Regions from separate parts of the Lactobacillus porci genome, predicted to be linked through region 1. Evidence: predicted binding sites of a transcription regulator. Region 1 holds the regulator's gene; the other holds the start of a gene.
The links. The regulator LexA, encoded in region 1, represses DNA repair genes until DNA is damaged. The targets are predictions, from matches to a motif close to CNAACANNTGTTNG.

Region 1 (17,665 bases):
ACTTCTCAATTGACGAAAAGCAGATTGCCCACACCAAGGCCATCGTCTACTCAATGACCCCTGAAGAGCGGGAAAACGAAAATCTGCTCAATCCGAGCCGCCGGCGCAGAATCGCTGCCGGGTCCGGGGTGCCGATCGTTGAAGTCAACCGGATGATCAAGGAATTCAAGACCGCCAAGGAAATGATGTCCAAGGTCACTAAGGGCAACTTCAAGGACCTGCAGAATCTGCCGGGGATGAACACGCCAATGGCCAAGATGGCCATGCGGAGAATGGGCAAGAACTTCAAGAAGAACAAGGCCAAGCGCATGAAGAAGATCAAGCGCTTCCACTCATAAAAAGGACTTTTTTCGCGAAAAAATGAGTCTGTTAAGTAAAAATACTTTACAGACTCATTTTCAGGTGCTATAGTTAAACTATTGAAATTTAGGAGGACAATTTAATGTCAGTTAAGATTCGTATGCGCCGCATGGGTGCCAAGAGAAAGCCATTTTACCGTATCGTTGTAGCAGATTCACGTGCACCACGTGACGGCCGCTTTATTGAAGAAGTTGGCTACTACAACCCAGTTTCACAACCAAAGGAATTGAAGCTTGATGAAGACAAGATCTTCGAATGGCTGAAGAAGGGTGCACAACCTTCAGACACTGTTCGTTCACTTCTTTCAGGCGCAGGCCTGATGGCTAAGTTGCACGACGAAAAGTACAACAAGTAATTGTAAAAAAGTTTGGGGCGCTGGCTTCAAGCTTTTTTTGTTAGGGAGAATTCAATGAACTACTACAACGTTGGCAAAATTGTTGGCACCCATGGCCTGAAGGGCGAGGTCAAGGTCGTGGCCGTTACCGACTTCCCGGAAGACCGCTTCCGTCCAGGGTCCCGCCTGTATGTCGGATCTGAACGCCGCGAGGTGACGGTCCAAAGCGGGCGGCCCTTCAAGCAGTTCTGGCTGGTCGTTTTTGATCAGGTGAGCGACATTGACCAGGCAGAGCAGCTGAAAGGCCAGGAAATCGTGATCGCGGAAGCAGACCAAGGGGAATTGCCGGACGGGGTCTACTACTACAAGGACCTGCTGGGCCTGGAAGTCGTTGACGATGAGACCGGGGAGAAGATCGGCAAGCTGACCGACATCCAAGCCCCAGGCGCCAACGATATCTGGGAAGTTACCGACCTTGAAGGCAAAAGCTTCTGGATTCCCTACATCGATGACGTCGTCAAGCAGGTCGACTTGGCCAGCGGCCAGGTCAGAGTCGTATTGATGGAGGGATTGCGCTGATGCTGAACGTTAATGTGCTGACTTTGTTCCCAGACATGTTCACCCCCTTGCAGGTTTCGCTTTTGGGCCGGGGGCAGGAAGACGGCAAGTGGAAGCTGAATCTGGTCAACTTCCGCGACTTCTCAGAGCGGCCGCACAAGTCCGTTGACGACACCCCATATGGCGGCGGGGCCGGGATGGTCCTGCAGATCATGCCGATCAAGGCAGCTCTGGAATCGCTGGAAAACAAGGGCAAGGTGATCATCACTGCTCCGCAAGGGCGGACCTTCAATGAGCAGATGGCCCAGGATTGGTCAAAAGAAGAGAACCTGACTTTTATCTGCGGGCACTTTGAGGGCTTTGACCACCGGATCTACGGTCTGGCTGACGAGATCGTCTCAATTGGCGACTACGTCCTGACGGGCGGGGAATTGCCAACCATGAGCATGATTGACGCCACGGTCCGCCTGCTGCCAGGCATCCTGGGCAATGCCATGTCGCCGGTGGAAGAGTCCTTTTCCGACGGGCTCTTGGAATATCCGCAGTACACCCGCCCCGCTGACTTTGAAGGGCAAAAGGTGCCAGACATCCTTTTGTCCGGCAACCATGGCAAGATTGACGAATGGCGCCACTACCAGGCCTTAAAGACGACCTTCCTCAAGCGCCCGGACCTGTTGAAAGGCCGGGAGCTGACCAAAGAAGAGCAGCAGATGCTGCTTGACATTAAGGCTGAAAGCGAGCAAGAACAATAGAAAAGGTGATTTGATGACTTTTCCTTGGATACGGTTGAAGAGGCCATTTTGAAGCTGGCCCAAGGCATCTTGTTCGCTGAACCCGTTTCTAGCAGCAGCCTGAGAAAGGAAGATTTGCTGCAGATTTTGGACTGAAGAAGCTTGCTTTGCCAGGACAAAGATGGTAAGCTAATAAGCGTGGCATTTTGCCAATCATCAAGATTAGGGGTGTTCCGCTGGCCACGAGGTGGCGAATGAATGCCGTAGAAGGAGAAACAATAATGGATCCATTAATTAAAGAATTGACTGCAGAACAAATTCGTGACGACATGCCTGAATTCCGCGCCGGTGACACGGTTCGCGTTCACGTCCGCGTTGTTGAAGGTACTCACGAACGTATTCAGATCTTCGAAGGCGTCGTAATCAAGAAGAAGGGCACTGGCATCGGTGCTACCTACACTGTTCGTAAGATCGCTTCCGGCGTTGGCGTTGAACGGACCTTCCCAGTTAACACTCCACGTGTTGCCAAGGTTGAAGTTACCCGTCACGGCCGCGTACGTCGTGCAAAGCTGTACTACCTGCGCGCTCGTTCAGGCAAGGCTGCTCGTATCGCAGAACGTCGTCGTTAATTCTAAGATTGACGCTAAAAAGTCATCCCATTGGGATGGCTTTTTATTTTTGCCCTTGATCGCCAAGGCAACTGTCTGGCGGTTTGGTCTATAATTAACAAAAACGAATTAGATGAGGTCAAGATGGATACTAGCAAACTGAAAGCCTTTGCCGTATTGGCATCCACCTGGAAAAACTGCTCAAGCTGGCAGGCCGGCTATAAAATCAGGGCCCTGGCGATCTTGGCCAACAAGGACCTGCTGACCCAGCTTTTTGCCTTGAATGGACAAGTTCGCTAAAATAGCAGAAAAAAGTGGATATCATTTGTGCTTAGAACATTCGTTCTATATAATATGTAACAGACAGAAAGATGGAGGTGAAAGCATGCGCTTGTCAGAACTAGCCAAATACGTCCAGAAGAAGTATGGCTTGGGGGTCGATTTTATCACCAGCGGCGAGGTCAGCATGGCGGCTTTGATCGTTCCAGGAGCTGAGACTGCTTTCGCCCTCTTGATCAAGCAGGGGGAGAAAGAAGGCCTTGACCTGCACTGCGGTTCGATCGCGGCTTTTTTGGCCAAGCAGCCTGGCTTTGGAGCGCCGATCTGCATCAAGGATCGGGGGTGGCTGGGAGTTGACCTGACCGCGCCCGAGCTGAATGACCGCTTCCTGCTCAAGACCCTGGACACGGCCTATCAAGCTGGCCGGCCAGCGGTCAAGCGGCGTGAGCACATGTTTTACGTGGCCGACCGCAACGATGAGTCGCCATATGAGGACGCAGCGATCCCTGAGCGGGGCAGCTTCGTCAAGCGGTCGGACCATCGCCGAGTCAGTCATCATGGCTCAGACGTCATTTTCAGTTCCAAATCTCCGGTCCGCGGGCGAGACGACACCCCGCCCGCTATCAGCCGGATGCTGGAGTCATATGACTACCAGCTGCCAGTGGCGACCCGGCGGGAAGCCAACTTTTACTATCAAGGGATGATGATGGCCGACTATGAGGACAATTTTTCCTATTCCGGCCAGATTCGCTTTCGCCGGCCGGTCTACCATGACTTGTCAGTTAAGGAGCTGCGGGACTACTTCTCTTGGCGCTCGCGGGTCAGACAGGGGGATTTTGCCCCAGCCAAGTCGGGCTTTTTGTACCTGCTAACCAGTGAAATCGTCTGCCAGATCGGGATAAAAGACCCGCTTGCCGGGCTCAGGCAGCTGCAGCTTTTGCAAGAGCATTATCAAGGACAGGACCAGCTGACGATCTGGGATTTGAAGCATCTGATCCAGGGCTACCTGGTCTATTACGGGATAAAGCTCAGTCCAGAGGAAGAAGAGCAGGAATTTGCCGAAGAAATCAAGCGGGCTGAGCCGTATGAAACCTTGCTGGCGGACGCTGAAGGGGACAGCAGGGTCTACCAGGCTCTGTTGACCTTGGCCAAGAGCAAGCCGGGAGCCAATCCCTTGCTGAAGGAAGACCCTGAAAAGTATGCCAGCCTGGTGGCTGACGTCTGGAAAGAGATCAAGTCTTCACCTAAGCAGCTGGCCCAGCAGCTGGTCGGCGAGAAGTCGGTCTTTCCCATGCACCTGTTCGCGGATGCCGCCTTCTACAGCCCCCATCCAATTGAGGCGGCCACTTACCAGGTTGGGCAGGCCGTGACCTACCGCTGCAAAGACGGCAAGTGGACCAGCGAGGTCTACTGGCCAGCCGTCCGCCAGCACAAGCTGCTGCCAGACCTGCTGCACGAGATTGACCGCCGCAGCCGCCTGGCGCTTGGACGCGGGCGCAAGATGAAAGAGCGTCCCCTGCCTGCTGCCCTGCAAGAGGCCATCGAAGCCGGGATCAAGACCTACCTGCGTGAAGAAGCCGAGCGCGAAAAGCCGAAGATTCACCTGAACCTGGCCAGTCTGGCCAAGATCAGGGGCGACGCGGCTGAAACGCGGGAGAGCCTGCTGACTGAAGAAGAACGGCAGCTGGAAGCCCAAGAGGCTGAAGCAGAGCAAGAAGCCGCAGCCAGCCAGCAAGCAGCCCCCAGCCAAGAATGCAAGGAATCTTTTGGTCAGTTTGACTTGACGCCAGAAGAAGGCTATGTGCTCCAGCAGCTGATGGCCGGCAAGAGCGTGAGCGGCTACGTCAAGCAGCACCACCTGCTCACCGAGGTCCTGGCGGACAGCATCAACGAGAAGCTTTTTGACGAGATTGGCGACTCCGTCATCGAAATTGCCGGCACTGAGCCGGAACTGGTTGAAGACTACCGGGATGACTTGTCAGATTTATTTGGAAGCGAGGAATAAATTTTGGAAAAGAAAAAACGAGTTCCCAAGCGAATCGCGCAAACGGTCTTGAATTCCCTGAAGGGCGGGGTCGTGCCCCGCATTGGCCTGCCTTACGTCACCGTCGGCCGCAAGGCGGAAATTGCTGCCCTGCTGCACGACGTTGAGGTGGTGCAGGAAGGCGGGGCATCTTTCCGCTTTATTGAGGGCCGCTATGGGTCAGGGAAGAGCTTTTTGCTTCAGACCATCCGCAACTACGTAATGGACCGGAACTTTGTCGTCGTTGACGCCGACCTGTCGCCGGAACGGCGCCTGCAAGGAAGCAAGGGACAGGGCTTGGCGACCTACCGGGAACTGATCCAGAACCTGGCCACCAAGACCCGGCCAGAAGGCGGAGCCTTGAACCTGGTCTTGGACCGCTGGATCAACAACTTGCAGACCAGCGTGGCCCAGGAAAGCGGGCTGGATTTTGCCAGCCCGGCCTTTAAGGAGGCCGTGGACCAGAAGATTTTTGCCGTGATTTCCAGCCTTAGCGAGCTGGTGCACGGCTTTGACTTCGCCAAGCTCCTGCAGATGTACTACGATGCCTACGTTGACGGGGATGAAGCCACCAAGGGCAAGGTAATCAAGTGGTTCAGGGGAGAGTACAAGCTGAAGACCGATGCCCGGAAGGAATTGGGCGTCAACATCATCATTTCAGATGACGACTGGTATGAATACCTCAAGCTCTTTGCCAGCTTCTTCAGACAGGCCGGCTACAGCGGCATGTTCATCATGATCGATGAGCTGGTCAACCTCTACAAGATCCCCAACGCCATCAGCCGCCAGTACAACTATGAAAAGCTGCTGGCCATGTACAATGATGCCATGCAAGGCAAGGCCAAGCATTTGGGCATCATCATGTGCGGAACGCCCCAGGCGATTGAAGACCGGCGCCGGGGCGTCTACTCATATGAGGCCCTGCGCTCGCGTCTGGCTGAAGGCAAGTTTGCCAAGGCTGGCGCTCGGGACATGTATGCCCCGGTGATCAAGCTTGATCCGCTGACCCCCGAAGAGATGCTGGTCTTGACCGAGAAACTGGCGGCCATGCATGCTGGTCTGTACGGCTATGAGCAGACCATTACGGAAGCGGATCTGGAGGCCTTTATCAAGACGGAGTTTGCCCGGATTGGGTCCGACACCAATATTACCCCGCGGGAGGTCATCCGCGACTTTATCGAGCTGCTCGACATCGTTTGGCAGAACCCCGGCACTTCCGTCAAGGAACTCCTGGAGAGCGATGATTTTGCCTATGCCAAGTCTGACGCCGTTTCAGACGACAAGACGGATGAATATGCGGAATTTACGATTTAAGGGATAAATCATGTTTGATGCATTCGGGCATTATGCCCCCTTTATCCAAGACTATATTTATGAGCATGGCTGGCAGAAATTGCGGGCCATCCAGCTGGCAGGCGCCGATGTGATCTTCAACACCGACAACAACCTGCTATTGTCAGCAGCCACTGCCTCAGGGAAGACAGAGGCTGCTTTTTTCCCGATTCTGACGGAATTGGCTCAGGATCCGCCTGACTCAGTGGGCTGCTTGTACATCGCCCCCTTAAAGGCACTGATCAACGACCAGTACCTGCGCCTCAGCGACCTGTGCGCTGGCGGGGACATTCCGGTTTGGCGCTACCACGGCGACGTGTCCCAGAGTCAAAAGCGCAAGCTCTTCAAGCACCCGTCCGGAGTCTTGCAGATTACGCCGGAATCGCTGGAGTCATTAATGATCAACAAGCACGCGGATATTCCCCGTTTGTTTGGCGACTTGCGCTACATCGTGATCGATGAGCTGCACTCCTTTTTGCGCAGCGACCGGGGCGGGCAGACCTTCTGCCTGATTGAGCGCCTGGGTCGCTTAGCCGCTTGCGATCCCCGGCGGGTAGGCTTGTCAGCGACGATTGGGGATCCAAGAGCGGCCGGCAGGTTCCTGGCTGCTGGCTCAAGGCGCAAGACCTCGATTCCCAAGATTAAAGACGACCACCAGGTCTGGCGCTTGTCAATGGAGCATTTTTACAAGACCGATCCCCAGGCTGGGGCCGGAAGCGCGGCGGGGCAGCCGCCTTTGGCCAAGGCCAGCGACCAGGCACCGGAAATGGCCGATCCCAGCATGGCCTATATCTTTGACCATACCCGGGGGAAGAAGTGCCTGGTCTTTACCAACAGCCGGGAGGAATGCGAGGCCGTCTGCCAGGTGCTGCGCCAGTACTGCGAGGCCAAGCATGAGCCGGACCGCTTCATGATCCACCATGGCAATCTGTCAGCTGCCTTTCGCCAGAGCGCGGAAGAAGCAATGAAGGACGACAATGTCAAATTGACCACCTGCGCGACGGCGACTTTGGAACTGGGCATTGACATCGGCCAGCTGGAGCGGGCCTTTCAAATTGACGCTCCCTTTACGGTTTCAGGCTTTTTGCAGAGGATGGGGCGGACCGGCCGGCGGGGCAACCCGCCGGAAATGTGGTTCGTCATGCGCGAAGATCACCCGGAAAGCCGGGCCATGCTGCCGGTCTTGTTCCCATGGCCCTTATTGCAGGGGATTGCCCTGGTCCAGCTGTATCTTGAAGAACGCTGGGTGGAGCCGCCGCGGGAAAACCGCCTGCCATACAGCCTTTTGTACCACCAGACCATGAGCACCTTGGCGTCGATGGGAGAGATGACGCCAGCAGAACTGGCTTCCCGGGTCCTGTCTTTGTCATATTTTCACCGGGTCTCCCAAGCTGACTACAAAGTGCTCCTGCGCCATTTGCTCAAGACCGACCAGATCCAGTGGACCGAAAACAAGGGCTTGATCGTGGGCCTGAGCGGGGAGCGGGTGACCAACAATTTCAAGTTCTACGCCGTTTTCCAGGAAAATGAAGAATACAGCGTCCACTCAGCTTCAGAAGAGCTGGGCACGATCGTCAAGCCGCCCCCAATTGGCGACAAGGTGGCCATCGCGGGCCACGTGTGGGTGGTTGAAGAAATCGACCGCCAGCGCCACCAGGTCTACGTCCACCGGGTCAAGGGGCGGATCCCCGCTTACTTTGGCGACGTGCCAGGGGACATTCATCCCCGCATATTGGAGCGGATGCGGCAGATTTTGTCAGAAGACCGCAACTACCCATATTTGATGGCCAATGCCGTAGCCCGCTTGAACGAGACGCGGTCGATGGCTAGCATGGCGGGGATGCCGGCCAAGCAGCTGGTCAACCTGGGCGGCAAAACCTGGTGCCTGTTTCCTTGGACCGGGACGTATGCCTTCCTGGCCCTGGAACGGCTCTTGAAATTAAAGTGCGCCAAGCGCCTGGGCTTGAAGAACTTCGATTCCGTGCGTCCCTACTACATGCAGTTTTCGATGGACGTCAGCCCCGAGGACTTCTTCGCGATCGTCAAAGAAGAGGCCAGCAAGGACTTTGACCCGCTGGATTTAGTCTACCCCAAGGAAGTGCCGGTCTTTGACAAATATGATGAATACCTGCCGGATGAGCTGGTCCGGAAGGAGTTTGCCGAAAGCGTCCTGGATCTGGCGGAAATGCGCCGCTGCGTGGAAAAAATGCGGTAGAATAAAGTTATGAAAAGCACGAATTAGCTGAGCAGAAGGAAAAAGAGAAATGCAGAGCTTGATTATTTGTTTCGTGAAGAAAGGACAAAGATGTCTGTTACCCAGTGTCCCATAAACAGTTTTGACGAATTGGCCCAGCAGGCCGGAAAAAGCGACGAGCTGCACTTTACCTTGGGCGGAGATCCCTGGCTGCTGGTGGATGACGAGGATCCTGACTCTGACGCCACCAAGACCTTGATCAACTGCAATGACCCGGCGGTCACCGCTTCATTTGCGACCATTGAGGATTTTTTGACTTGCAAGATCAACGGCCGGACTTTGAAAGAACAATGGAGCGAGCTGACGGACGTCAGCTGCTGGTACATCAGGTTTGACAGTCTGGAGGAGTTCGTCCAGACCATCAAGGACGGCTGCGAGATTCAGTTCAGCCTGGATGGCCGTCAGTATTTGCTGGCAGAGAACAGCGACCAGCAGAGCTACCGGCAGCTGACCTATACCAATTATTCCAAGCAGGCTGACCCAGCTTTCATTGCCAAGTTCCGCAGCCTCGATGAGCTGCTGGCATATAAGATCGGAGGCCAACCGCTTTCAAAGCTGTGGACGCGGATGAGAAACGTCGATTACGGCTAAAGCCGAATGTTCGAAATTAACTTTTTAAAGGAAAAAATCATTCAAGTAAGGGCTTTGATTGCCAAGATTGATAATATTGGCAAATTCACCGGGACAAAAACTTTATTTTTTAAGAAAAAATACCAATTTTTATAAATAAAAGGAACTTTCCTCACAATCGGGTATAATATGACTTAGATTTTGAAATGAAGGAAAGATGAAAATCATGAAAAAGCTGCCCAGCCACCTAAAGAAAATTGTTCGTGTTCTCTTGCTTTTGTCCCTGGTCTGCTCCTTGACCGGCTTGACCTCGGCTTGCTCCAAGAAAGCGGAGACCACTTATGAAAGAGCCAAGCGGACCAACCGGATCGTTTGGGGCGTGCGTCCTGACACCCGCCTGTTTGGTTTGACCAATGTGAAGACCGGGAAGATCGAGGGCTTTGAAATCGACCTGGCCAAGGCCCTGACCAAGCAGATCCTTGGATCAAAGGGGAAAGCAGTCTTCCGCCCGATTACGGAAAAGACCCGGATCACGCTGCTGCACAACGGCTCCTTGGACGCGGTTATCTCAACGATGACTATTACCAAGGAAAGAATGAAGGTCATTGACTTCTCTGACGTCTACTTTGACGCGTCAGAATCAATGATCGTCAAAAAGACCGGCAAGATCAGAAATATCGCTGACTTGAACCATAAAGGAGTGGTCGTCATTGCCATCAAGGGGACCGACGTTTCCAATCAGGTGGCCAAGCTGGCCCCTAAGGCCAAAGTCAAGCAGTTCGATGACTATGGCTCAGCCTTTAACGCTTTAAAGGCTGGCCAAGGTGACGCGATGATCGATGACAACGGCATTTTGGCCGGGCTGATTGCCGATGACGACAAGTTTACCCTGACCGGGGATGCCTTGGCCCAAGAACCATACGGGATCGGGGTAGAGAAGGGCCAGGACCAGATGCGCCAGGCCATCAACAAGGCCTTGAAGACCGTACGCCAGGACGGGACTTACGACCGTCTGGTCAGAAAATGGTTTGGCAGGGTTTCCGGCTTCAATGTCAAGCAGGCTGAGTCAACCAAGGTCAAGATCCAGTAAATTGTCAAAAAAGCAGGCAAAAAGGCAAGCTCCATTTGGAACTTGCCTTTTAATTTGCTGCTTAATATTTGGCGACTAGTTGATGTCATTGCGGTAGAGGCCAACGACCTTGCCCAGGATCTGGACTTGATCCAGGATGATGGGAGCCATCGCGTCGTTTTCCGGCTGCAGGCGGAAGTGCCCGTCTTCCTTATAAAAGCGCTTGACCGTGGCTTCATCGTCATCGGTCATGGCCACTACGATCTCGCCGTTGCTGGCATTGGTCTGCTTGCGGACGATCACGTAGTCCCCGTTCAAGATGCCAGCGTTGATCATGGAAGTCCCGTGGACCTTCAGCATGAAGAGCTCGTCGGCCTCGTTCTTGAGGTCTGGCGGGGTCGGGAAGTAGTCTTCAATCGTTTCAACGGCCAGAATTGGCTGACCGGCGGTTACCACCCCGACGACAGGAATGTCTTTCGGCTTGATGCCCAGGACCTTGAGCCCTTCCGGGGTAATTTCCATGGCCCGCGGCTTGGTCGCGTCCTTCTGCAGGAGTCCCTTGCGCTCAAGGCGCACTAAGTGGCCATGGACCGTTGAAGTGGAAGAAAGTCCAACCGCGGCACAGATTTCGCGAACCGTTGGCGGGAATCCGCGACTTTCAACCGTATCATAGATGTACTGCAAAATTTCTAATTGTTTGTTTTCGTGGTTCATAGTCTTAATCCCGTAAAATCCTTATTTACTGTTCTATATTGATTTTAGCAGACATGACCGGAATTTACAAACAAACGTTCTAAGCGTTAAACTTTTTTTATGATCTTAAAAAGAGTAGACTATTACTCGAAATCAAGAATGGAAAGGCGGCAGTTTGATGACCCCAAAGGAAGAAGAAAAGCTTAGAAAGAGAATCAACCACTTGTACCACAAGAAGCAGGCTGAAGGCCTGAGTAAGGAAGAAGAGCAGGAAAGAAAAGAGCTGCACCAGAAGTTCATCGCCAACTTCAGAGCAGGCTTTCGCCAGCAGCTGGACAACCTGGTCGTGGTTGACAAGGAAGGCAATGACATTACTCCAGACAAGGCCAAGCAGATCCAGAAGGAAAAGGGCATTCGCTAAAGAGCTTTCAATTTATTCTTTAAAAATTGCCGGAAGTTTTGTAAGATAATATTTGTATTATCTACAAGCGGCTGGGCCGGAACGCTTTTCCGGCGGCAAGCTGAATTAAGGCCAATGGAGGTTAATCAGTTATGAATTTAGGTTTGGCGATCTTTTTAATTATCTTGGCAGCTCTGCTGGGTGCTGTGGCTGGTTTCTACGGCGCGCGGGCTTACATGAAGAATTACTTTAAAAAGAATCCCCCAATTACCCGCGAAATGGTTGAAGCAATGATGTCACAAATGGGGCAAAAGCCTTCTGCCAAGAAGGTCAACCAAGTGATGAACATGATCAAGCATCAATCAGCAAAGAACTAGGCAGAAGCGTTTTTGCCGGACTGGGGCAGCAGGGATTTTCTCCTGCTGCCTTTTTATATGTCAATTTATTTTGGAGTGTTTGAATATTTGGAGGTGAAAGATGGATACTTTTGCTAAGCTGGGCTGGTTCTTCAAGGCCCACAAGAAGCGCTACCTGCTGGGGATTACGGCCTTAATCCTGACCTCAGCGGCCAACCTGGTTCCACCCAGAATCCTGGGGATGATGGCTGACCAGCTGGATCAGGGCAAGATCAGCTGGGGGCAGTTTGCCTGCTATATCGGGGCCATTTTGGTCGCGGCCCTGGCCTTGTATTTGTTCCGCTTCTACTGGCGCAAGGAAATCTATGGCGGAGCGGCAGAACTGGAGAAAGAAATGCGGGGGCGGCTCTTCTGGCACTTCCTGCAGATGGACCGGACTTTCTTTCAGCGCTACCGGACCGGGGACTTGATGGCCAGAGCCACCAATGACGTGCAGGCGGTCCAGTTCGTGGCCGGCGACGGGGTCTTGACCCTGGTCGACGCCATCTTTACTGGCGGGGCAACTTTGATTGCCATGATGTGCTTCGTTGACTGGCGCTTGACGCTGGTTGCCATGATTCCTTTGCCATTTTTGGCCGTCTTGGCCAGATACTTGGGAACGCGCCTGCACGATGCCTACCTGGACTCGCAGGCTGCTTTTTCCCGTCTGAATAACAAGACCCAAGAGTCCTTGTCCGGGATCAAGGTTTTGAAGACTTTTGGCCAAAGCCAGCAGGACGCGGCGGCCTTCAACAAGATGACCTATGAGACGGTTGACGTCAACCGCAAGGTCTTCCGGATCGACTCTTTGTATGACCCCTTGATTACGATAATCATCGGGATCACCTACATGATTACGATCGTCTATGGCGGGACCATGGTCACCAACAAGACGATTTCGCTGGGCCAGCTGATTTCTTTCGTGGCCTATATTGGGACCATGGTCTGGCCAATGTTCGCGATCGGCTACTTGTTCAACATTTTGGAGCGCGGGAGCGCTTCTTATGACCGGATCATGGGTCTGCTTCATGAAAAATCCCTGATTGCCGATGCTGGGGAAGGGCTGGACACGAAGAGCATGCCGAAAATCCACGGCGACCTGCGCTGCCACGTGGTTGCCTTTGCCTATCCCGATGAGCCGGACCAGGACGTCTTAAGCGACATCGACTTTGACTTAAAGCCGGGCCAGACCCTTGGCCTGGTGGGCCGGGTCGGTTCCGGGAAGACGACCATTATCCAGCTCTTGATGCGGGAATTTGACAACTACCGCGGCCGGATCGTTTTTGGCGGGCGGGACATCCGCCAGATTCCCCTGGACGTCTACTTGAACGAGATCTCCTACGTGCCGCAGAACAACTTCTTGTTTTCGACCAGCGTCCGCGACAATATTGCTTTTGCCAAGCCGGAGGCCAGTCTGGAGGAAGTGGAGGAAGCAGCGAAGAAGAGTGCTCTGCATGATGACATCCTTTTGTTTGAAAAGGGCTATGACACCATGGTTGGGGAAAACGGGATTTCCCTGTCTGGGGGGCAAAAGCAGCGGATGTCGATTGCCCGGGCGCTGCTGCGCGACAGCGAGATTCTGATCCTGGACGATGCCTTGTCGGCCGTGGATGCCAAGACGGAAAAGGCAGTTCTGGCCAACCTGCGGGCCGAGCGGGCTGACAAGACGACCGTCATTGCCGCCCACCGCCTGTCCAGCGTCATGGATGCCGATGAAATTCTGGTCATGGCCCAGGGCAAGATTGCTGAGCGCGGAACCCACGAGGAGCTGCTTAAATTGAATGGCTGGTATGCCCGCATGTGGCGGCGCCAGGAACTGGCCGCGAAGGTAGGTGAAAGCGATGAATAATGAAGACCAATCCCAATCAGTCTGGAACCAGACGATCAGCGTCAAGGAACAGTGGCAGATCTTAAAGCGGCTATGCCGGTTCATCTTGAACTACAAAGGCGAGCTGCTGCTGGCTGTCTGCGGGATGGTTGCCGTGTCCGTGATCAACATGCTGCTGCCGACTTGGCTTCAGTACTACATGGACCACTTTTTGCGCCGCCAGAGCGCCAGCATGCAGGTGATTTGGGGAGTGGCCCTGATTTATGGCCTGGGGATCGTCATTAAAGCGGTCTTCCAGTTTACGTATGAATACCTGTATGCCTTGGCCGGTGAGCGGTCCCTGGAACGGGTCAGAAGAGAGCTTTATGCCCACATTCACAAATTGGGGATGCGCTATTTTGACCAAACGCCTGCTGGCTCCATTTTGTCCAGGGTGACCAACGACACGATGACCTTGAGCAACTTTATGCAGGTCTTCAGTGCCTTCATGCTGGGAATCATTTCCATGGTTACGGCCTTAATTGCCATGTTCTCAGCCGATAAGACCGCGGCCTTGATCGTCCTTTGCTTCGTCCCGGTGATCATTTTGGTCATCTGGCTGTACAACCACCTGAATTCCAAGACCTACCACGAGTTCCGGGCCAGAAACTCCCTGATCAACACCAAGCTGGAAGAGGCAATTTCGGGGATGTCGGTCATCCAGCAGTTCCGCCAGGAAAAGCGGATCGCTGCTGACTTTGAGCAGACCAACCAAGAGCAGATGCGGACCCGCTTCAAGCTGATCAAGACCAACTCGCTGCTGCTTTCGCCTTTTACCAGCCTGCTTTACTCCCTGGCCCTGGCGGCCAGCCTGGTCTGGTTTGGCTACCCCTTGCACCGGGTCTTCGTGCCGGCGGGTTTGATCTATGCTTTTGCCAACTACGTTCAGAACTTCTTCAACCCGCTGAATGACATGATGAACAGTCTGACCTTCTTTACTGACGGAATCGTGGCCGGGAAGCGGATCTTCAAGATCATGGATGAAGACGAGTATGAGCCTGTGCAAGCCGGCAAGGCTGATGCCAAGATTGAGCAGGGGAAGATCGAATTCAAGCACGTGTCCTTCAGCTACGATGGCAAAAATGACGTCCTGCATGACGTCTCCTTTACCCTTGAGCCAGGACAGACTTTAGGGATCGTTGGCCACACGGGTTCGGGCAAGAGCTCCATCATCAACGTGATGATGCGCTTTTACGAGTTCCACGATGGGCAGATCCTGATTGACGGTCACGATATCCGTGACTTCAGCAAGGAAGAGCTGCGCGAGAAGCTGGGGCTGGTCTTGCAGGAGCCGTTCATGTTCTATGGCGACATCGCGTCAAACATTCGACTCTACAATGAGCAAATTACGGATGAGCAGATTCAGGCAGCTGCCAAGACGGTGCAAGCTGACCGCTTCATTGAGGAGCTGCCGGGCAAGTACCATGCCCAAGTGATTGAAGGCGGCTCTGAATTCTCCAGCGGCCAGCGGCAGCTGATCTCCTTTGCCCGGACCTTGGTGACCGATCCCAAGATCCTGATTCTGGATGAAGCCACCGCCAACGTCGACACGGAAACCGAAAGCCTGATTCAAGAAGGCCTGCAGAAGCTGCGCCGCGGGCGCACGACCCTGGCGATAGCCCACCGCTTGTCCACGATTGCGGATGCTGACCAGATCATCGTCTTGGACAAGGGGCGGATCGTCGAGCACGGAACCCATGAAGAGCTGCTGGCGCAAAAGGGCTACTACTATGACCTTTACACCTTGCAGCAGAGCGCTGAATAAGCTCAAAATACAGTAAGGATCTCAAAAGCTAATTGCAAGCAAATGAGTCTGAAAAAAAGGCTTCTAGAAGTGGAAACTTCTGGAAGCCTTTTGATGTATCTTAAATCACAGCAGAGTGAAGCTCTAAAGTCCCCAACTGCCGCGTTTTTATAACATTCGAACAGCTGGCTTATTCCAAGGCATCAAGGTGCACGTGCTTGACTAAGGGCAGCTCTTCCAAAGAAGTCACCAGCTCGTCGATCTCAACGGCCAGCTGGCTGATGTCCAGGGACAGCAGCAGGTTGGCCTTGCCGGCAATGGGGATGGCCTGCGAGATCGTCAAGATGGAGGTCTTCAGCTGGCTCAGGCAGGACAAGACCGCGGACAAGGCGCCAGGCGCGTCGGCCAGAATGATGGACAAGACGGCATGGCGGGAAATGCCTGAATCGCTGGCCCGGAAGACGTAATCCTTATACTTGTAGTAGGTGTTTCTGGAGATGCCAACCTTCTCGGTGGCTTCCGTGACGGTCGTGGCTTCATGGTTTTCCAGGAGCTCCCGAGCCAGGATGACCTTGTCCAGATAGTCGGGCAGAATTTGTTTATTAACGTAAAAGTATTCTGAAGCCATGTATTTCCTCCTTGAAAGTTATTTTTAATTTCTGTTTAATATGCTTGTGGGAAGATCTTGTCAGTCCATGTCTAGAATGATACTATGTTGTTAATTGAAAAACAACTGTATTTCGCAGAGAAACAGAAGCGCTTAATTTTTTCACAAAAAGCAAAGAGTTCAAAGAAAGCGGAGAGAATACAAATGAAGGTAGCATTGTTGGGCTTCGGCGTTGTCGGCTCTGGCGTGGCCAAGATCGTTGACGGGGCTGAAAATGACGAGATGGGCGATATTTCTATTAAGAAGATTTTGGTGCACACGCCGGCAAAGATGCGCCAGGATCCCCGTTGCGTCGTTGACATCAACGAAATTCTAGATGACCCGGAAATTGACGTGGTCTGTGAATGCATCGGGGGGCTGGAACCAGCTCATACATACGTCAAAGAAGCCTTGGAGCGCGGCAAGAGCTGCATTACTTCCAACAAGAAGATGATTGCCAGTTTCGCCAGCGAGCTGTTCCCTCTGGCCCAAGAAAAGGGCGTGGCCCTGGCTTATGAATCCAGCGTCGGCGGCGGAATTCCTTGGATTGCCAACATTGAGCGCATTAGACGCTTGGAAGAGGTCAAGTCTTTTAGGGGAATCTTCAACGGCACGACCAACTACATTCTGTCCGCCATGGACCAGGAAGGCAGCGATTTTGCTGAATGCCTGCAAAAGGCCCAGGAACTGGGCTATGCTGAAGCGGATCCATCTGATGACATTGACGGCTTTGACGTCCGCTACAAGGTTGCCCTTTCCTGCTTGGCGGCCTTCAGGCGCTATGTCAAGCCAGAAGACATCATTACCTGGGGGGTAAGGCGGATCAGCAAGCAAGACTTTATCTGGGCCAAGGACCACAAGCTGTCCATCAAGCTTGTGGGACAGGCGCGGGAAAACAAGGGCGGGCTTTCTGCCTATGTCCTGCCCCTGATGTTCAGAAATGACCACCTGCTGTCCAATGTTTCGGCCAATTTCAATGCTCTGGAGCTTGATTCAGCCAACCTGGGCACGGCTGCCTTTGTCGGCCAAGGGGCAGGCTCGTTGCCAACGGCCCATGCTCTGGTCCAGGACATCCTTGACGTCAATGAAGGCCGGCGCCTGGACATGTCCCAGGCCAAGCCGGCTGAGCTGAAGGATCCTGAAGCGGCATCTTATTACCTGCGGACCAAGCAGGGTGAATTCTTTGACCAAGCCGGCGTGATCAAGGAGCAGGTTGGCAAGGATGCTTACGTGACCAAGCCGCTGCCTTTGTCCAGAATCAATGATTTGGCCAAGCAGGCTGGCGATGACGGGTTATTTTTGGCTGAGGTGGAACTATAATGAAAGTTGTGAAGTTCGGCGGCTCATCCGTAGCCAACAGCGAGCAATTTGCAAAAGTAAAAAAGATCATTGACGCGGATCCTTCCCGCCGCTTCATCGTCACCAGCGCCTGCGGGAAGTCGTCCAATGAGGACCACAAGGTCACCGACCTGCTGTATCTCTGCGCCGCCCACCTGAACTATGGAGTTTCCTACCACGAAATCTTTCAAATGATCGTGACCAAGTACATGGAAATCAAGAATTCCCTGGGGCTCAAGCTGGACCTGGGCAAGGAGTTCCAAAAGATCCGGGCCAACATCACCAGCGACTTGAATCTGGACTATCTGGTCTCACGGGGGGAATACCTGACGGGCTTGTGCCTGGCGGAATACCTGGACGCGGACTTTGTCGACGCGGCGGACGTGATCGCCTTTAATTTTGATGGCAGCATCAACATGAAGAAGACCGCGGAGCTGGTCAGGGCCAAGGTGGATATCAGCCGC
Region 2 (4,303 bases), on a different contig from region 1:
TTCTGGATCGATCAGGTCGCAAACTCTGATGCCGATTCTTGAAGCCTTGTCCATGTAAGTTGGCCCGATCCCGTTCTTGGTGGTCCCAACCTTCAGGCTGCCCTTAGCTTCTTCTTCGTAAGTGTCTTGCATTACGTGGTATGGCATGATGATGTGCGCGCGGTTTGAGATCTTCAAGCTGCTGGTGTCGATGCCATGCTTTTCCAAGTTGTCCAATTCGCCGAGCAGCACTTCAGGGTTGATTACGACCCCGTTGCCGATTACGGCCCCGTGCTTGGCAGCGAAGATGCCGGATGGGATCAGGCGCATCTTGAATTCCTGGCCATCAAAGTCGATGGTGTGGCCTGCATTGTTGCCACCGTTAGCGCGGACTGAAAGGTCTGCTGTAGTCCCCAGGAAGTCCGTAATCTTACCCTTGCCTTCGTCGCCCCATTGGCTGCCGACAACTGCGATTGATGTCATATTTTCACCTCAAAATAATCTTTAACTGTACCTAAGAAAGATTAGCATTTACCTGTAGATTAGTCAATAAAAAATCCGAATAATATTTTTGGAACGTTCGTGAATGGTTCGAATATGCTTGACTTTTGAGCGGAATGTAAGTAAAGTATCAAAGGTAATTCGAAAAAGGAGCAAGCAATAGATGAGCAACTACTTTAGCATGGAAGCGTTTGACTACGACGATATCCAACTTGTGCCCAACAAGGCAATCGTCAAGAGCCGCAAGGAATGCGACACCAGCGTTAAATTTGGAAACCGAACTTTTAAGATCCCAGTGGTGCCGGCCAACATGGAAAGCGTTATTGATGAGAAGCTGGCCGTTTGGCTGGCGGAAAATGGCTACTACTATGTCATGCACCGCTTTGAACCGGAAAAGCGGGCCGGCTTCATCAAGATGATGCATGACAAGGGCCTTTTTGCCTCAATCTCCGTCGGCATCAAGGATGATGAGTACAAGTTCATCGATGAGCTGGTGGAAAAGGGGCTGATCCCGGAATACACCACCATCGACGTGGCCCACGGGCACTCAGTCTACGTCATCAAGATGATCAAGTACATTAAGGAAAAGATGCCGGAAACCTTCTTGACGGTCGGCAACGTGGCTACGCCAGAAGCTGTCCGTGAGCTGGAAAATGCCGGCGCGGACGCGACCAAGGTTGGCGTTGGCCCGGGCAAGGCCTGCATCACCAAGCTGAAGACCGGCTTTGGGACTGGCGGCTGGCAGCTGGCGGCCCTGCGCATGTGCAGCAAGGTTGCCAGAAAGCCGCTGATCGCTGACGGCGGGATCCGCCACAACGGCGACATCGCCAAGTCAGTCCGCTTTGGCGCAAGCATGGTCATGATCGGCTCAATGCTGGCCGGACATGAAGAATCTCCAGGCAACGTCATCAAGATCGACGGCAAGACCTACAAGCAGTACTGGGGCTCAGCTTCAGAAGTGCAAAAGGGTGCCTACCGCAACGTTGAAGGCAAGCAGATGCTGGTTCCTTACCGTGGCCACATCGCCGACACCTTGGACGAGATGAAGCAGGACCTGCAGTCTTCAATCTCCTACGCCGGCGGCCGGGATCTGGAAGCCATCAAGCGCGTCGACTACGTCATCGTCAAGAACACGATCATGGACGGCGACTACTAAAAGGCTTGAAAAGCTGCCTTGAAAAAATGCAAGCCGCCACGGGCCCTGGACAAAGCTTTTGATCCGAAGATGGGTTATAATAGGAATGTAAAGGGTTACACCTTGGGGGAAGGATGAGAAGCACATCGTTCGTTGTACTCATCTTCTTTCAGGCCCGGCCGCGGGCCTTTAAACGCGGCCAGAAAGTAAGTATCGCCAGAGGTCTTCTCGGGAATTTTCCTGGGAAGATTTCTTTTTTGTCTTTTTGGCCATGTTCGCTTGCTTTTTCGAACAAAGGTTCGGTATAATGATTTCGAACAAACGTTCAAAAAAGAAGTGGATTCAAATGTATGACTACCGCTATGAGCCGCACCGGGTCATTTTCATGATCGACAACAAGTCTTTCTTTGCCTCATGCGAAGCGCTGCGCCTGGGATTGAATCCGATGGAAGCCGTCTTGGCCGTCATGTCCAGCCAGCCGGGAGCCAAGTGGGGCTCTGGTTTGATCATGGCCGCTTCGCCCCTGGCCAAACAGAAGTATGGCCTGCGCAATGTCATGCGGGCCCGGGAGCTGCCAACAAGAAGGCAGGCACCGGATCTGCTGCTGGTTGAGCCCCACATGAACCTCTATATCAAGCGCAGCATGGAGGTGCTGCAGATTTTCCGCAAGTACGCGGCCGATGAGGATATTCACGTCTATTCGATTGATGAAAGCATGATCGACATGACCGAGTCCTGGCACTTGTTTGGGGATGATCCATATTTGGTGGCCCGCAAGATTCAGAAGGACATTCATGACCACCTGGGCCTGTACACGACCTGCGGGATCGGGGAGAACCCGCTTTTGGCCAAGCTGGCGATGGACATTTCAGCCAAGCACCGGACCTCGATGATTGCCTGCTGGCATTACATCGACGTGCCCGACACCATTTGGAAGATCCCCAAGCTGGAGGATGTTTGGGGGATCAATGTCCGGACGGCCAATCGCCTGCGCCGCCTGGGGATCAACAACATGTATGACCTGGCCCACAGCGATCCGGCACTTTTGGAGCGGGAGTTCGGGTTGATTGGCGACCAGCTTTTCGCCATGAGCTGGGGGGTGGACCGGAGCATCATCCGTCACAAGTATCAGCCCAAAAGCAAGAGCTACGGGAACTCCCAGATTCTGAACCGGGACTATGAGGACCAGCGGCAGATTGAGATCGTCATTCAGGAGATCGGCGACCAAGTGGCGGCCAGAATTCGGGCCCACCACCTGCTTGCTGGCCGGGTGGGTCTGTATGTCGGCTATGCTGATTTTGAGGCCGATCCGGCGGGCTTCAGCATCCAGGAAAAGATCACGCCAACTGACGTTTCCAGCGAATTGGTGGCGGAATTGTGGGCCCTGTTCCGGAAGAAGTGGGGTGGCCAGGCCGTGCGGCGCCTGGGCGTGACCTACAGCTGCTTGGTTCCCGACACTGGCCAGCAGCTGCCCTTCTTCCTTTCCCCAGACCAGCAGCTCAAGCGCAAGCAGCGGGACCGGGTGGTCGACAAATTGCGGAAGAAGTACGGCTTTGCCAGCGTCGTGCGGGCGTCCAGCCTGCTGCCAGGCGCGACGGCGCTGGCCCGCAGCCGGCTGGTTGGCGGCCATAACGGGGGCAACGCCTATGAGTAAGGAGTTCGACCGGCGGGTGACCGATTTCTTTGCTCATTATCAGGATCGGGGGATGAAGAAGTGGGCGGGCTTCTTTTTAAGCGATCATACGGCCCGGCTCAAGCAAGCAGCGGCCAAGAGCCGATGGACGGCACCGGAGCGGACGGAGATGACGCGGGAAGAGTGCGACCAAGTGCTTTGCCTGGCTTTCAGCCGCCACCAGCCCGTGACCGTCCAGCTCAAGGAATTGGACGCGAACGGGGCCCGTCCCCAGGAAATCGCGGGCTTCGTTGCCGGCTATACGGAGGACCAGATCATTATTGGCGGTCAGGCCATCGACTTAGCCAATCTGCGGCACGTGGAGCTGCTAACAGGACTGGAAGGACATTAAAACAGCAATAGAACTAACGGTGAAAGAAAGCCCCCCTTCCGGAACGGAAGAGGGGCTTTTTGTCCTCAGCTGAATTAAAAGAGTGCAATAGATGTTAAAGATAGCTTTAAATTGAGATTTAAGAGATAGATTTGAGATGTTGAGCAAGACAGCTGAGGCTAACGGATTAGAAGCAAAAGCGCATGATACGGAAATGGTTTTTAATCCTCATCCAGCCCCTTTTTGCCCTTGAAGATCAGGTTCAAAAGGACTGAGGACAGGCTGGCGATCACGATCCCGTTTTCCAGGAACAGCTGCAAGGATTGCGGCAGGGCTTGGAAGATGTTTGGGTAAACTGACACGCCCAGGCCCAAGCCCATGGAAATAGCGACGATCAAGAGGTTGTGGTTGTCACTGAAGTCAACCTTCAGCAGCATCTTGATCCCTTGCACGGCGATGGATGAGAACATGACTACCATGGCCCCGCCTAAGACGGCCGTTGGCATGATCGTAACCAAGGCCCCGACCTTAGGCAAAAGGCCCATGGCCATCAAGAGACCGGCTGCCCAGTAGATCGGGCGCTTGGAGCGGATGCCTGACAGCTGGAGCAGGCCGACGTTTTGGGAGAAGGTGGTGTAAGGGAAGGTGTTGAACAAGCCGCCCAGGATTTGGGCCAGACCTTCAG

Region 2: a site for LexA is predicted at 1,904-1,917, ahead of FYJ62_RS07010 (Y-family DNA polymerase). Genes of this name have one in related genera too.

Annotation. Positions count from the first base shown of each region.
Region 1 covers NZ_VUMX01000003.1:51,087-68,751, reverse strand. Annotated here, with positions in the region: gene ffh (signal recognition particle protein) at 1-338, shown strand, start outside; gene rpsP (30S ribosomal protein S16) at 443-715, shown strand; gene rimM (ribosome maturation factor RimM) at 770-1,273, shown strand; gene trmD (tRNA (guanosine(37)-N1)-methyltransferase TrmD) at 1,276-2,004, shown strand; gene rplS (50S ribosomal protein L19) at 2,265-2,612, shown strand; gene FYJ62_RS01905 (hypothetical protein) at 2,736-2,891, shown strand; gene FYJ62_RS01900 (TerB N-terminal domain-containing protein) at 2,977-4,875, shown strand; gene FYJ62_RS01895 (ATP-binding protein) at 4,879-6,207, shown strand; gene FYJ62_RS01890 (DEAD/DEAH box helicase) at 6,218-8,440, shown strand; gene FYJ62_RS01885 (hypothetical protein) at 8,531-9,070, shown strand; gene FYJ62_RS01880 (transporter substrate-binding domain-containing protein) at 9,267-10,139, shown strand; gene lexA (transcriptional repressor LexA) at 10,215-10,832, opposite strand; gene FYJ62_RS01870 (DUF896 domain-containing protein) at 10,990-11,232, shown strand; gene FYJ62_RS01865 (YneF family protein) at 11,364-11,588, shown strand; gene FYJ62_RS01860 (ABC transporter ATP-binding protein) at 11,689-13,455, shown strand; gene FYJ62_RS01855 (ABC transporter ATP-binding protein) at 13,448-15,238, shown strand; gene FYJ62_RS01850 (ACT domain-containing protein) at 15,408-15,845, opposite strand; gene FYJ62_RS01845 (homoserine dehydrogenase) at 16,029-17,183, shown strand; gene FYJ62_RS01840 (aspartate kinase) at 17,183-17,665, shown strand, end outside.
Region 2 covers NZ_VUMX01000018.1:4,803-9,105, reverse strand. Annotated here, with positions in the region: gene FYJ62_RS07020 (adenylosuccinate synthase) at 1-462, opposite strand, end outside; gene FYJ62_RS07015 (GMP reductase) at 644-1,636, shown strand; gene FYJ62_RS07010 (Y-family DNA polymerase) at 1,962-3,269, shown strand; gene FYJ62_RS07005 (hypothetical protein) at 3,262-3,639, shown strand; gene FYJ62_RS07000 (nucleobase:cation symporter-2 family protein) at 3,840-4,303, opposite strand, start outside.